4 regions of the Bradyrhizobium sp. USDA 4516 genome follow, and region 4 is predicted to be linked to each of the others. Evidence: predicted binding sites of a transcription regulator. Region 4 holds the regulator's gene; each other region holds the start of a gene.
What was found. Region 4 encodes PhoB, which activates phosphate uptake and scavenging genes when phosphate is short. Its sites were predicted from a motif close to TGTCATNNANCTGTCAT; they were not measured.
Positions count from the first base shown of each region.

Region 1: the regulator PhoB is predicted to act here: its motif matches at 2,079-2,095, upstream of ACVI1L_RS12770 (alkaline phosphatase).
Region 2: the regulator PhoB is predicted to act here: its motif matches at 1,723-1,739, upstream of ACVI1L_RS03800 (alkaline phosphatase D family protein).
Region 3: the regulator PhoB is predicted to act here: its motif matches at 1,371-1,387, upstream of ACVI1L_RS32035 (DUF47 domain-containing protein).

Region 1 is NZ_JBSRXT010000001.1:2,786,197-2,789,597, forward strand. It holds gene ACVI1L_RS12770 (alkaline phosphatase) at 264-2,021, opposite strand; gene ACVI1L_RS12775 (nuclear transport factor 2 family protein) at 2,133-2,498, opposite strand; gene ACVI1L_RS12780 (TetR/AcrR family transcriptional regulator) at 2,595-3,182, shown strand; gene argG (argininosuccinate synthase) at 3,347-3,401, opposite strand, start outside.
Region 2 is NZ_JBSRXT010000001.1:802,201-805,601, forward strand. It holds gene ACVI1L_RS03800 (alkaline phosphatase D family protein) at 53-1,633, opposite strand; gene ACVI1L_RS03805 (hypothetical protein) at 1,948-2,379, opposite strand; gene ACVI1L_RS03810 (indolepyruvate ferredoxin oxidoreductase family protein) at 2,505-3,401, opposite strand, start outside.
Region 3 is NZ_JBSRXT010000001.1:7,020,356-7,023,756, reverse strand. It holds gene ACVI1L_RS32040 (inorganic phosphate transporter) at 1-587, opposite strand, end outside; gene ACVI1L_RS32035 (DUF47 domain-containing protein) at 687-1,331, opposite strand; gene ACVI1L_RS32030 (branched-chain amino acid ABC transporter permease) at 1,477-2,445, opposite strand; gene ACVI1L_RS32025 (branched-chain amino acid ABC transporter permease) at 2,447-3,310, opposite strand; gene ACVI1L_RS32020 (ABC transporter substrate-binding protein) at 3,375-3,401, opposite strand, start outside.
Region 4 is NZ_JBSRXT010000001.1:2,134,235-2,137,635, forward strand. It holds gene ACVI1L_RS09955 (aspartate aminotransferase family protein) at 1-526, opposite strand, end outside; gene ACVI1L_RS09960 (GcrA family cell cycle regulator) at 1,014-1,526, shown strand; gene phoB (phosphate regulon transcriptional regulator PhoB) at 1,822-2,532, opposite strand; gene phoU (phosphate signaling complex protein PhoU) at 2,678-3,394, opposite strand.

The sequences.
Region 1 (3,401 bases), 650 kb from region 4:
CGATCCCGGCCATTTTTGTTTGTTCTCCTTCCCCCTGAAAGGGGGAAGGTCGGGATGGGGGTCAGCCGCAGGTGACGGTGTCTACGGAGAGAGCAGATCCCCACCCGCTTTGCTCTCGCGAGCAAAGCGACCTCCCCTTTTCAAGGAGAGGTCGGAGAAGCCTCGCCGCTCACACCAACCCTCCAACAGCAAACTTTGCTCATCTCGACCCCCGCAAGCGGGAGGGGTACAGCGGGCATGCCTCGTCTCAATCTCATCATGCGTTACTTGCCCGCACCCAGTCCCAGCGCCTCGACCATCACGCGGAACACCTCAGTGTTGTCCATCGAGCCATGGACGCGCTCGCTGCCCGGTCCGGTCGCGGTGAGGATGACATCCTCGCCGGAATGCACGCTGGCGCCGATCATCGCCGGCAGATTGCCGAACCGCAGCACAACGCCGGGGACATCCTTGTACCTGTCATTGGCCTTGAACGTGTCGGGCTGGTCGCCCCTCACGGTCGGCTCGTTCGGATCGTCGAGCTTCGGGCGGAACGTCTCGTAGTGATCCGGCAGGCTGGCCGAGAAGATCGCAAGGCGCCGGCTGACATCGACCCTTGACGGATAACCTTCGGCGTCCGGCGCCGGATAATTCGGAAACCCGGCTTTCTCGTAGACGCCGACGCGCTCGCGCAGCGGCACGTTGGGTGTCGCCGCCATGTCGTCATTGATGGTGCCGACCAGGCTGTTCGGATGGTTGTGGTCGGCCACGACCAGGATCAGCGTGTCGTCGTTGCGCGCTTTCGCCCAGTCCTTTGCGAGCCGCACCGCGTTGTCGAGCATGATGGTGTCGTGGACCGCGCGCTCCATGTCGAGCAGATGGGCGTATTTGTCGATCAGGCCGGACTCGACCATCAGGAAGAAACCGGCCTCGTGCTTCGACAGCACCGTGAGCGCGGCCTGGACCTGCTCGGTCAGGTCCGGCTGTTCGGGGAATTTCCTGACGCCGCCTCCCTTGAGGAATTTGCGGTCAAGCGCGCCGTCCATGTTGCCGGCGGCGAACAGGCCGAGCAGTTGGCGGGTGTCCGGTTTGGCCGCGAGCGTGGCGAGTTCGCCTGCGGTCATCGCTACCGGATAGCCGGCGTCGCGGAAGCGCGCGAGATAGTCGACATCGTCCTTGCGTTTCGATCCGGACGCGGATTGCGGCAGGAAGTTCGCGGAGCCGCCGCCCATCAGCACGTCGGGCTTCGCGTCAAAATATTGCGCGACGATCGCGTCATAGGCGGCGCGGCGGCGGGTATGCGCAACCATCGCCGCCGGCGTCGCGTCCTCGACCTCGGTGTTGGTGACGATGCCGACCGCGAGGCCCGCCCGGCGCTTGGCGAGGCTCGCGATGGTCTCGACCCTGGGATCGTCGAGCGGATCGGGCGTGCGATCGGCGTAGACGCCGAGCGCATTGACCGCGGCCTTGTGACCGGTGGCGTAGGCGCTCGCGGCATTCGCCGAATCGGTGATGATCGAGTCCGAGCCGGCGGTCGCGACCAGCGCCATATGCGGCATGTCGTCGATCGCGAGCTTGCCGCGGCTCTTGCCCTCCGCGATTCCCTTGGAGAGGATTCGCGCGGCGACGCGATGCGACGGCGACATCCCGTCGCCGATGAACAGGATCACGTTCCTGGCCTTGCGTGCCCCGGTGTCGTAGACGGTCCAGGTCACGGTCCGGCTCTGCGTGCCGTCACTGACTTCGACGGCGACCTGCCCGGGCTTGACGAGCGAGACATCGCGCAGCAACAGCGCCGACTGCTCCCGGCCGGCCTCGTGCGCGGTGAATGTGCCGCCCTGGCCGAACACCGCGGCATAGTCCGCGCCGTTCAGCGTGACCTTGAGCTTTGCTTGATCGACCAATTCCGGAAGCTCGACCTTGAAGTCGAATTTGGCGCCGACGAGGATATCGGCGCGATCGATCGGATAGATCGTCTGGGCGAACGCCGGCGCTGCCGACAACGCCAGCGTGACGGCCATACCGGCAACTTGCTTGATCATGATCGATGCTCCGCTCTCGCGCATCATGCGCATCGGAGCGGAGGCTAGTTGCGGCGGATGACGGCGCAATGAGGCGCGCCGGGGCGTATTGCCGCAAGGGCCGGCGCGATTTCAGCGCGCCATCTGCTGCGGATCGTAGAAGAAGCGCTCTTCGACCAGCTCCTCGTCGCGCCAGATCTGCCAGGCGACCTCCTCCATGCTGCGGACCTTGCCGTCCTTGCCGGTGAATTCGAAGCGCCAGCAGATCGCCGAATGATCGCCGTCGAGCAGGAGCGGCCCGAGCCGCGTGGTCTTGACGCCGGCGACCGCCGCCAGCACCGCCGCCTCGCGCGCCGCCAGCGCCTCGCGGCCGACCCGCCACTCGCCGTCATTCTCCTGGGTGCGGGCATCGACTGAATAGAAGTTCCTGATCGCGCCGACATGGTCGTTGGACTCGACCGTGTCAGCGAAGGCTTGCAACGTCCTAAGCGAGGGCATCGGGCATTCTCCATTTACCGACTTACAGTCGGTATTTATCGACTAGTAGTCGGTAAGTCAATTGGCTTGCGTCTGGAACTGGGCTAGAGATGCGCCATGGCAACCCAGGCCGAACGGCGCGAGAAAACCAGAGCCGCCATCGTCAAGGCGGCGCGGCGCATTTTTGGCGAGCGCGGCTTCGCCGCTGCGACGATGGACGACATCGCCGCCGGCGCGCGTGTCGCCAAGGGCGCGGTCTATCATCACTTCGCGACCAAGGAGGCGGTGTTCGAGGCGGTGTTCGAGCAGGTGTCGATCGACCTTGTTGCCGATCTCGACCGCATCTCGCGCGCCGAGAACGATCCGCTGGCGGCGATGGCGGCGGGCACGCAGGGCTATTTCGCGGCGTGTTCGAAAGGCCCGACCGGCCAGATCATCTTGCGCGACGGCCCCGCCGTGCTCGGCTGGGAACGCTGGCGCGAGATCGACGCCAAGCATTTCGGCGGCAAGTTTCCGCGCGCGCTGGCCGCCGCGATGGATGCCGGCGTGATCGCCAAGCAGCCGATCGAGCCCCTGGCGCGGCTGCTGCTCGGCGCGGTGACGGAAGCCGCGGTTGCGGTCTCCGCGGGGCCGGATATCGGCAAGACCGGCACCGATTACGCGCGCGCGTTCCGCTCGCTGCTGGATGCGCTCAGGGTGAAGTAGGCAGGCCTCTCTCCCCACGTCGTCCCGGCGAAGGCCGGGACCCAACCACAGGGAGGAGTCGTGGAAGCGCTGGAGCACCAGCGTGCTTCATAACCATGGCCGGTGGTTATGGGTCCCGGGTCGCGCTTCGCTTGCCCGGGACGACAAGGCGAGAGGGTGCCGCCTCAGTCCTTGTCGTTCTCGAGCTGGAAGATCTGCGAGCCTTCGCCGCTCGAGATG
Region 2 (3,401 bases), 1.3 Mb from region 4:
CCCTCGGGCAAGACGCCGGCAATCAAGATGTCGCGACGGATCAGAGACGGCGCTAGATGTGCTGCGCCATGATCTGGCCGGGCCGCGCGTCCGGCCGCGGCTCGATATCGACCGACCAGAGGTCGTGGTTGTCGACGTCCTTCAGCGTCACCGTCATCACGCCGGTCTTGCCGTCGATGTCGACGCGGCCGAAGAATTGCAGCTCGAAGCACGGCGCGAGATTGTCGCCCTGCTCGGCCGAGCAGCCCTTCTGGTACATCGCCTTCGGGCCAAAGGTGTTGTCGAGCTCGCCCGGCGACCAGGTGCCGGCATGCAGCGGACCGGAGACGAACTCCCAGAACGGCTCGAACTCCTGGAAAACCGCGCGGTTCGGATCATAGTGATGCGCGGCGGTGTAGTGCATGTCGGCGGTGAGCCACACCGTGTTGCGGACCCCGGCGCGCTTCATGAAGGACAACAGATCGGCGATCTCGTGCTCGCGCCGCGCGGGCGGCCCGTCGCCGAGCGCGACCGCATCGAGGCTGACGAGGCCGATCGGCAGATCCGCCGCGATCACCTTCCAGACAGCATCCGACGCCACCAGCTCCCGCTTCAGCCAGGCGAGCTGGCTCTGGCCGAGGATGCAGGCGTGGTCCGGATCGCCCTGCTTGTTCCAGCTGGAATCGCGATAGGAGCGCATGTCGATGATGAAGACGTCGAGCAGCGGCCCGTAGGGAATCTTGCGGTAGACGCGGCCATCGCGCTCCGGCATCAGCCGCATGGGCATGAATTCGTGGAAGGCGCGGCGTGCCCGTGCCACCAGGCGCGAGCTGCCGTCCGCCTCATAGCCGGTCGCATCGGTGGTGCCGAGTGGCGACCAGTCGTCGGCCACCTCGTGGTCGTCCCACTGCGCGAACATCGGCACCTCGGCGTGGAAGGCGCGGAAACTCTCGTCGAGCCAGTTGTATTTGTAGTTGCCGCGAAACTGATCGAGGCTCTGCGCGACGACGGATTTCTCCTCGGTGACGATGTTGCGCCAGATCTCACCGTTTGGGAGTTTCTGCTCCGACGGCACCGTGCAATCGGCGTAGATGTGATCGCCGGAATGGATGAAGAAGTCCGGACGCTCGTCCAGCATGGTGCGGTAGCTGCGCAAGCCGCCGCGCGCGGGGTCGATGCCCCAGCCCTGCCCGACGACGTCGCCGGACCAGACGAACGAGACGGGACGCCGGTCGGCCGGCGCGGTTCGGAAATGGCCGACCCGGCTTTCGCCTGATGTGCCCTCGCGGTCCTCGAAGCGCACGCGATAGAACAGGTCCTGGCCCGGCGGCAGGCCGTCGAGCAGCAGCTTGGCGGTGAAGTCGCGCTCGGGCAGCGCATCGGCGGACACGGTGCGCAGGATGCTGGCGAAGCTTTCGACCGCGGCGCATTCGATGTGCATCCGCGCGGCGCGATCGGCGCGCGCCCAGATGACAGCGGAATCGCTTGCCACGTCGCCGGACTGGATGCCCGCAATCGCGGGCCGATCCGCGGCGCGGCTCAGATACGGTCTTGCCAGCGCGCCGAATCCCGCCAGCGCCGCGGTCGACGCCGAGCGCACCAGAAGCTGGCGCCGGGTGAGGCCTCGCCGCCTCGCGGAGTTCGCTGTCGGCATCGAATAACCTTCGTCGAATCGCAACGAAGGTTTTGCCTGCGCTCCTTGACTCCGGCCTTACGGTTTCTTGACTCTCCGCCGACGGTTTTGCGACGGCGGGATGACTCGGGGGCGGCTGCTGGGACGGCGGCCCCGGATATCGAGCGCTCAAGCACCAAACCCGTCATCCTGAGGAGGTCGCGAAGCGGCCGTCTCGAAGGATGAACGGCCCGTCCGTGGCCGATCCATCCTTCGAGGCTCGCTTCGCTCGCACCTCAGGATGACGGGTCAAGGATTGACGCACTTCGAGAAAGCAGAGGCGCGAGAGCGCCGCCTCACCGATGCCAGTTGCAGATGCCGCCGGTGCGGCACGGCCAGGTCTGGATCCGTGTGTCACGGGCCTCCGCATCGAGCGGGTTCGAGTGGCGGCGCGCGAGCTTGGCACGGGCGGGCACGCGCGCTTCCGCGCGCTTCTTCTCGTGCGGCGCGGTCACCCTGGTGGTCCGCACGGCTTTCTTCGGCGCGACTTTCGGCTCCTCGACCTGCGGCTCGACATTCGCATGCTGATCGGGGCCATGGTCGGTCTTCGCCTCGACCGGAACGGGCTCGAACTGCGCCGGCGGGCCAAGCGGCTTCGGCGACAACACTGCGCGTGAAAGATCGAGGCTGAAGAACTCGCTGGGGCGATACTCGTCAGCCAACGCCACGCCGCCCAAAGCCAGGCACGCGGTACAAACGGTTGCAACAAAAGCGTTTTTCAGGACCATCAAACGGCCTCCTGAAATCACTCGAACAGACAGCCATCATGTAGGGGCTCGGGCGTACGAATCCAGCCACCGCTTGCAGGCAGGGTTGCCGGTCAACCAGGGCGGCTGTGGAAAGTTCCCCGGCCTTACTCCGCCGCCTGCGCCAGCGGCTGGCTGATCGCGCGCTCCAGCCGAGCGCATTCGGTGCGGTAGCGGGCGACGTTGCCCTCCTTGATGTGGCCATAACCACGCACGAGCTCCGCAGCCTTCGCCAGCGCCACGAGGCGCGGCAAGTCGAGCGGCTTCTTGCCGTCGAGGTGACGCAGGACCATCGCCGAATACTCGACCGGCAATGCGCGCTCCATCTTGCGCTCGGCGGTATAGCCGAAGATGTCGAAGGCGGTGCCGCGCAGGCCCTTCAGCCTTGCGAGCATGCCGAACGCCGTGAAGATCCACGGACCGAATTCACGCTTCTGCAGCCGCCCGGTGACGAGATCGCGCTGGGCCAGCAGCGGCGGCGCCAGCAAGACCTTCAAGCCGGAATTGCCTTGGAATTGTTCCCTCAAGGCCTTGCTGAACTCGCCGTCGGAATAGAGCCGCGCGACTTCGTATTCATCCTTGTAGGCCATCAGCTTGAACAGGCCCTTTGCGAAGGCCTCCGTCAGGTCCTGCGAGCCCGGCGCGGCCGCCGCCTCGGCGGTGCGGACGCGCGCTACATCGTCGAGATAGCGCCTGGCGTAGGCCGCGTCCTGATAGTCGGTGAGGAATTTGGCGCGGAACGCGATCGCCTCATCAAGCGTCTTCTTGGCCGGCGCGGCGCCGGCGCTCTTGAAGCGTGCGGCGCTGACCACGCGTTGCAGATCATGCGCGGCGAGCCGGCCCCACAAGAACGCGGTCTTGTTCATCTCGATGGCGGCGCCGTTGAGCTCGATCGCCTTCAGGATCGCTTCCAGCGACAGCGGGATCGCGCCGCGCTGAAAGGCAAAGCCGAGCATGAAGGCGTTGGTGGCGATGCTGTCGCCCATCAGCGCGGTGGCAAGCCC
Region 3 (3,401 bases), 4.9 Mb from region 4:
TGCGCGTCGTTGCCGCCATGGCCGAGCGAATAGAGCGACGCCGAGGCGAATTGCAGGATGCGGAATGCGCGATCGACCGCGAACGGCGTCGAGCGCACCGAGAGCCAGGACACGATCGCGACCAGCACCAGCGCCAGCAGGAAGCCGACCAGCGGCGACAGCACGATCGCGAGCAAGGTCTTGGAGAGCCCGCTCCACACCGCCGCCGAAATCCCCGCCTTCGCCATGCCGGCGCCGACCAGGCCGCCGATCAGCGCGTGCGAGCTCGACGACGGAATGCCCAGCGCCCAGGTGATCACGTTCCAGACGATCGCGCCGACCAATGCTGCGAAGATCACGGTCGCATCCACCACCGACGGCTCGATGATCCCGGTGCCGATCGTGTTGGCAACGTGCAGGCCGAACACCAGGAACGCGAGGAAGTTGAAGAACGCCGCCCAGAACACCGCATATTGCGGCCGCAGCACGCGGGTCGAGACGATGGTCGCGATCGAGTTCGCGGCGTCGTGCAGGCCGTTCAGGAAGTCGAACAGCAGCGCGACCGCGATCAGGATGGTCAGAATTGGAAGACCCAGCGTGGCGTCCACGTGATGCCCCACTCTATTGTGCTTTGTTGAGCATGATCGCCGCGCAAACGCTTCGCGTTTGTCGCAGGGAAAACCGCATCACACTTTTCCGGATCATGCTCAGACTTGCTCGATCACGATCGAGTTGATCTCGTTCGCCACGTCGTCGAAACGGTCGGCCACTTTCTCGAGATGGTCGTAGATCTCCGCGCCGACGATGTAGTCCATCGCGTTGGCGTCGCGGTGCTTCAGGAACAGCTCCTTGAGCCCGATATCCTGGAGATCGTCGACCCGGCCCTCGAGCTTGGTCAGTTCCTCGGTGATCTGGGTCAGCATCGAGACGTTGTGGCCGATCGACTGCAACAGGGGCAGCGCGCGGCCGACCAGATTGGCGCATTCGACGATCAGGCCGCCCATCTCGCGCATCGGCGGCTCGAACTCGCGCACCTCGAACAGCATGACCGCCTTTGCGGTCGCCTGCATCTGGTCGACCGCGTCGTCCATCGAGGTGATCAGGTTCTTGATATCGCCACGATCGAACGGGGTGATGAAGGTGCGGCGAACCGCGGTCAGGACCTCGCGGGTGACGCTATCGGCGTCGTTCTCGAACTGATTGACGCGCTGGCAAAAGACCGGAGTCTCCTCCCCGCCCTTCAGCATGTCCTGCAACGCCAATGCGCATTGCACGGAGGTCTGGGCGTGTCGGGCGAACAGGTCGAAAAACCGCTCTTCCTTGGGCAGGAAGGCGCGAAACCAGCGCAGCATGTCTCAGTTCCATCATTCCGGGACAGCCCTTTTAGCGACTGTCACAGAACTGTCATAGAGCATCTGGCGGGGAAAGCATCGGGATCGACCGCCCGAGCGGGCGGTCGTCCACCGCTAAGTCGGCCGAAAGTCGCCGAGGTCTGCCCTACAGCGACCGCCGCAACAAATGGGCCAGTTCACCGACCAGGCCGCGCCGGAACAGCAGCACGCAGGCCACGAAGATCACGCCCTGGATCACCGTCACCCACTGGCCGAAACCGGCGAGATATTGCTGCATGGCGATGATCACGAAGGCGCCGACCACCGGGCCGAAGATGGTGCCGAGACCGCCGACCAGCGTCATCAGCACGATTTCACCGGACATCGACCAGTGCACGTCGGTGAGCGAGGCATTCTGCGCCACGAACACCTTCAGCGAGCCGGCAAAGCCCGCCAGCGTGCCCGACAGGATGAAGGCGAGCAGCTTGTACTGGTCGGTCTTGTAGCCAAGCGAAATCGCCCGCGGCTCGTTTTCGCGGATCGACTTCAGCACCTCGCCGAACGGCGAGTTGATGGTGCGGTAGATCAGCAGGAACCCGGCGAGGAAGCCGACCAGCACGACATAGTAAAGCACCAGCGGCTTCGAGAGATCGAAGATGCCGAGCAGGTGGCCTTGCGGAATGCCCTGGATGCCGTCTTCACCATGGGTGAACGGCGCCTGCAAATAGAGGAAGTAAAGCAGCTGCGACAGCGCCAGCGTGATCATCGAGAAATAGATGCCCTGCCGCTTGATCGAGATGTAGCCGGTGACCAAGCCGAGCAAGGCCGCGGCCGCGGTGCCGACCAGGATGCCGAGCTCCGGCGTCAGCCCCCACACCTTCAGCGCGTGGGCCGAGACGTAACCGGCGGTGCCGAGGAACATCGCGTGGCCGAACGACAGCAGGCCGCCATAGCCGATCAGGAGGTTGAAGGCGCAAGCGAGCAGCGCGAAGCACAGCGCCTGCATGACGAAGAACGGATAGATCCCCGTCCACGGCACGATCGCCAGCAGCAGCGCCATCGCGGCGAATACGATCATCTCGTCGCGCATCGCGCGCGGCGTGATCGGAAGTGTATCGTCGGTCAATGCTGACATATCAAGCCGCCCGTCCCGTCAGTCCCGTTGGCTTCACCAGCAACACCACCACCATCAGGACAAACACCACGGTGTTGGAGGCCTCGGGATAAAAATACTTGGTCAGTCCCTCGATCACGCCTAGCGCGAAGCCGGTGATGATCGAGCCCATGATCGAGCCCATGCCGCCGATCACGACCACCGCGAACACCACAATGATGAGATCGGCGCCCATCAGCGGGCGGACCTGGTTGATCGGCGCCGACAGCACGCCGGCGAGCGCGGCAAGACCGACGCCGAGCCCGTAGGTCAGCGTGATCATGCGCGGCACGTTGATGCCGAACGCGCGCACCAGCGTCGGGTTCTCGGTTGCGGCGCGCAGGTAGGCGCCGAGCTGTGTCTTCTCGATCAGGAACCAGGTGGCAAGGCACACCACGAGCGAGAAGATGACGACCCAGCCGCGATAGATCGGCAGGAACATGAAGCCGAGATTGACGCCGCCCTTGAGCTGATCCGGGATCGAGTAAGGCAGGCCCGAGGACCCGAAATAGTTCTGGAACACGCCCTGCACGATCAGCGCGATGCCGAAGGTCAGCAGCAATCCGTAGAGATGATCGAGGCCGGTCAGCCATTGCAGCATGGTCCGCTCGAGGATCATGCCGAAGATGCCGACCACGACGGGTGCGATGATCAGCGCCCACCAGTAATTGATGCCGCCCAGGTTGAGCAGGAAATACGCCACGAAGGCGCCCATCATGTAGAGCGCGCCATGCGCGAAATTGATGATGTTGAGCATGCCGAAGATGACGGCGAGCCCCAGACTGAGCAGCGCGTAGAACGAGCCGTTGATCAGTCCCACCAGAAGCTGTGCGTAGAGAGCCTGCATCGAATGAGCTTTCGCTAGATAGATGAAGCCCGCCGGCCACGCGCATGGCCGGCGGGCATGATCGTCACTTCTTCAGAAGCGCGCAGGCGCT
Region 4 (3,401 bases):
CGATCGCCTTCTTCACCGCGTCGATGTCGCCATGCGGCACCTGGTCGAAGCCGTCCATCGGCGGGCCGAAGCCCTCGAGATATTTCGCCGAGCCGGTCGCCGCCAGCGTGCCCAGCGTGCGGCCGTGGAAGGCGCCCTCGAAGGTGATGATGCGGTAGCGCTCGCCATGGCCCTTGGAGAAGTGATAGTGGCGGACCAGCTTGATCACGCCCTCCATCGCTTCCGCGCCGGAATTGCAGAAGAACACGAAGTCGGCAAAGCTCTGCTCGCACAGCCGCGCGGCAAGCACCTCGCCGTCCGGGCTCTTGAACAGGTTCGACATGTGCCAGAGCTTGGTCGCCTGTTCCTGCAGCGCCTTGACGAGATGCGGATGCGCGTGCCCGAGCGCGTTGACCGCGACGCCCGAGGTGAAATCGAGATAGCGGTCGCCGTTGGTTGCGATCAGCCAGGCGCCCTCACCGCGCTCGAAACCGAGATCGACCCTGGCGAAGACGGGGAGCAGATGCGACGTGGCAGCGTTGGTCATGACGATCACTGACGGTTTTTAAGCCGACAATTGCCGCGCGCCTTGACGCCAGCGCAGCAACGGCCAGCTTCGGAAAACAAAACGGCCGCCTTTGCGGGCGGCACGTGGCGGGCATTCTATGCTGCGGTCGGTAAGTGTCAATCGCCACGAAGTGGCCTTCCTGCAATGCGAAACGAGCGCAATCCGGAGCATTCCGGTGCGGTGGAAAAGCCTCATCGCGATGCTTAACTGTGTGGGAACATGTGGACGCACGACCGCGGACTCTTGCGCCAGAGTCACGCCATATTGTAGCGTTTGGCCTGTCGGGTACGACATCTCGTGCGGCGGTACTGGACCCTCTAAGTAGCCTTTGTGTCTCGCGTAAACGTTCGGGCGCAACACCGTGCCCGGCGAGGGCTAAGGGATTCTGGCCGCAGGGATATTTGTCCAGATTGGCTCGCAGCGCCGCTCCAATGATTGGCCGGCGCTACGCGAAGGGAAGAATGCGATGACTGTATTGACCTGGTCCGACGATCGCGTCGAGCAGCTGAAGAAGCTCTGGGAGTCCGGCCTGTCGGCCAGCCAGATCGCGGCGGAACTTGGCAATGTGACGCGAAACGCCGTGATCGGCAAAGTGCATCGGCTCGGCCTCTCCGGCCGCGCCAAGGCACCCTCCACGGCCGCGCCGCGGCAGCGCAAGGCCCGCCCCGCCCAGCACATGATGCGGGTGGCGCGCCCGGTCTCGCGCGGCAACACCGCGCTGGCGCACGCCTTCGAGGCCGAGATGGAGCCCGATCCGATCTCCTACGACAATGTGGTGCCGATGAGCCAGCGGCTGTCGCTGCTCGAGCTCAACGAGGCCACCTGTCACTGGCCGGTCGGCGATCCCTCGAGCCCGGAATTCTTCTTCTGCGGCGGCAAAGCGCTCGGCGGCCTGCCCTATTGCGCGCATCACTCGCGCGTCGCCTACCAGCCCGCCGCCGATCGCCGCCGGCCGTCGGCGAAACCGCAGATCAAGTGAGCACTCGGGAAAACGACGGAAGACCTCAAAGACAAATCCCCGCGAAAGCGGGGATTTTTTTGTGTGACGCAGCCCGGATGGAGCCAACGGGGCGCTCGTTCGCGCGACCCGTCGGCTCCATCCGGGCTACCGCTACATCACCGGCCTCGTCCCGGCGCAGGCCGGGACCCATAACCACGAATGGGTGTTGTTAGAAAGCCGTCTGGCCGCGTGCCGATTGCGCTGGCCGCGGCGTATGGGTCCCGGCTTTCGCCGGGACGACGCCGTGTTGCGGTTTATGAATGCCGCATGGCCGTTACGGCTGCGGCTCGGCCTTGGCAAAGCGGTCGTCGAGCGCGTAGCCGGCGCCGCGCACAGTGCGGATCGGATCCTGCTCGCGGCCCGGATTGAGCAGCTTGCGCAGGCGGCCGATATGCACGTCGACGGTGCGCTCATCGATGTAGATGTCGCGGCCCCAGACGCTGTCGAGCAATTGCTCGCGGCTGAACACGCGGCCGGGATGCTCGAGGAAGAATTCGAGCAGGCGATACTCGGTCGGCCCGAGATCGATCGGACGGCCCGAGCGCGCCACGCGGCGCTTCTCGCGGTCGAGCTCGATGTCGCCGTAGGTCAGCACGGTCGCAAGCCGCTCCGGGCTGGCGCGGCGCAAGAGGCCCTTCACCCGCGCCAGCAGCTCCGGCACCGAGAACGGCTTGACGATGTAATCGTCGGCGCCGGTGGCAAGCCCGCGCACGCGCTCGCTTTCCTCGCCGCGCGCGGTCAGCATAATGATCGGAAGCTGCTTGGTCTCGGGCCGCGCCCGCAGGCGGCGGCACAGTTCGATGCCGGACAGGCCCGGCAGCATCCAGTCCAGCACCACGAGGTCGGGAACGCGCTCCTTCAGCCTTGTATCCGCATCGTCGCCGCGCCCCACCGTCTCGACATCGTAGCCTTCCGCATCGAGATTGTAGCGCAATAGCGTCGTCAGCGCTTCCTCGTCTTCGACTACCAGAATGCGTGCGCTCATCGGTTTAAGTTCTTTCTCTGTGGTGATCCGTTGCCCGGACGCAAACCGAAACGCTTACTTCCTTGAGCATAGTCCCCGCGGAAACGATTTGTCGCGAGGATCGTCCAGTTTCGCTCTTGCCGGTTCCGTGCTTGCCGATCATGCCTCAGTTGCCCGGCACCGTGGTGGCAAAAGTGGTCATGTCGCCCTTCGGGCGCTTGTCGGTGATCTGCTGGCCCTCGATCATGTAGAACACGGTCTCGGCGATATTGGTGGCGTGATCGCCGATCCGCTCGATGTTCTTGGCGCAGAACATCAGATGGATGCAGAACGAGATGTTGCGCGGATCTTCCATCATGTAGGTGAGCAGTTCGCGGAACAGCGAGGTGCAGATCGCATCGACCTCCTCGTCGCCCTTCCAGACGTTCATCGCCGCCGGCAGGTCGTGCGCGGCATAGGCGTCGAGCACCGACTTGACCTGCGACAGCACGAGGTCGGTCATGTGCTCGAGGCCGCGGATCAACTTCAGCGGCTGGAAATCGCTCTCCAGCGCCGCGACGCGCTTGCCCATGTTCTTGGCGAGGTCGCCGATCCGCTCGAGATCGGTGGCGACGCGCATCGCGCTGACGATCTCACGCAGGTCGATCGCCATCGGCTGGCGGCGCGCGATCGTCAGCACCGCGCGCTCTTCGATGTTGCGCTGTAGATTGTCGATCTCGATGTCGGCGGCGACCACGCGCTTGCCGAGCGCGACGTCGCGACGGATCAGCGCGTCGACCGACTCGGTAATCATTCGTTCGACCAGGCCGCCCATCTCGGCGACCAGGCGGGTCAACTCCTGCAGGTCGCTGTCGAATGCCTTGGCGGTATGTTCAGAAGCCATCGCTTGT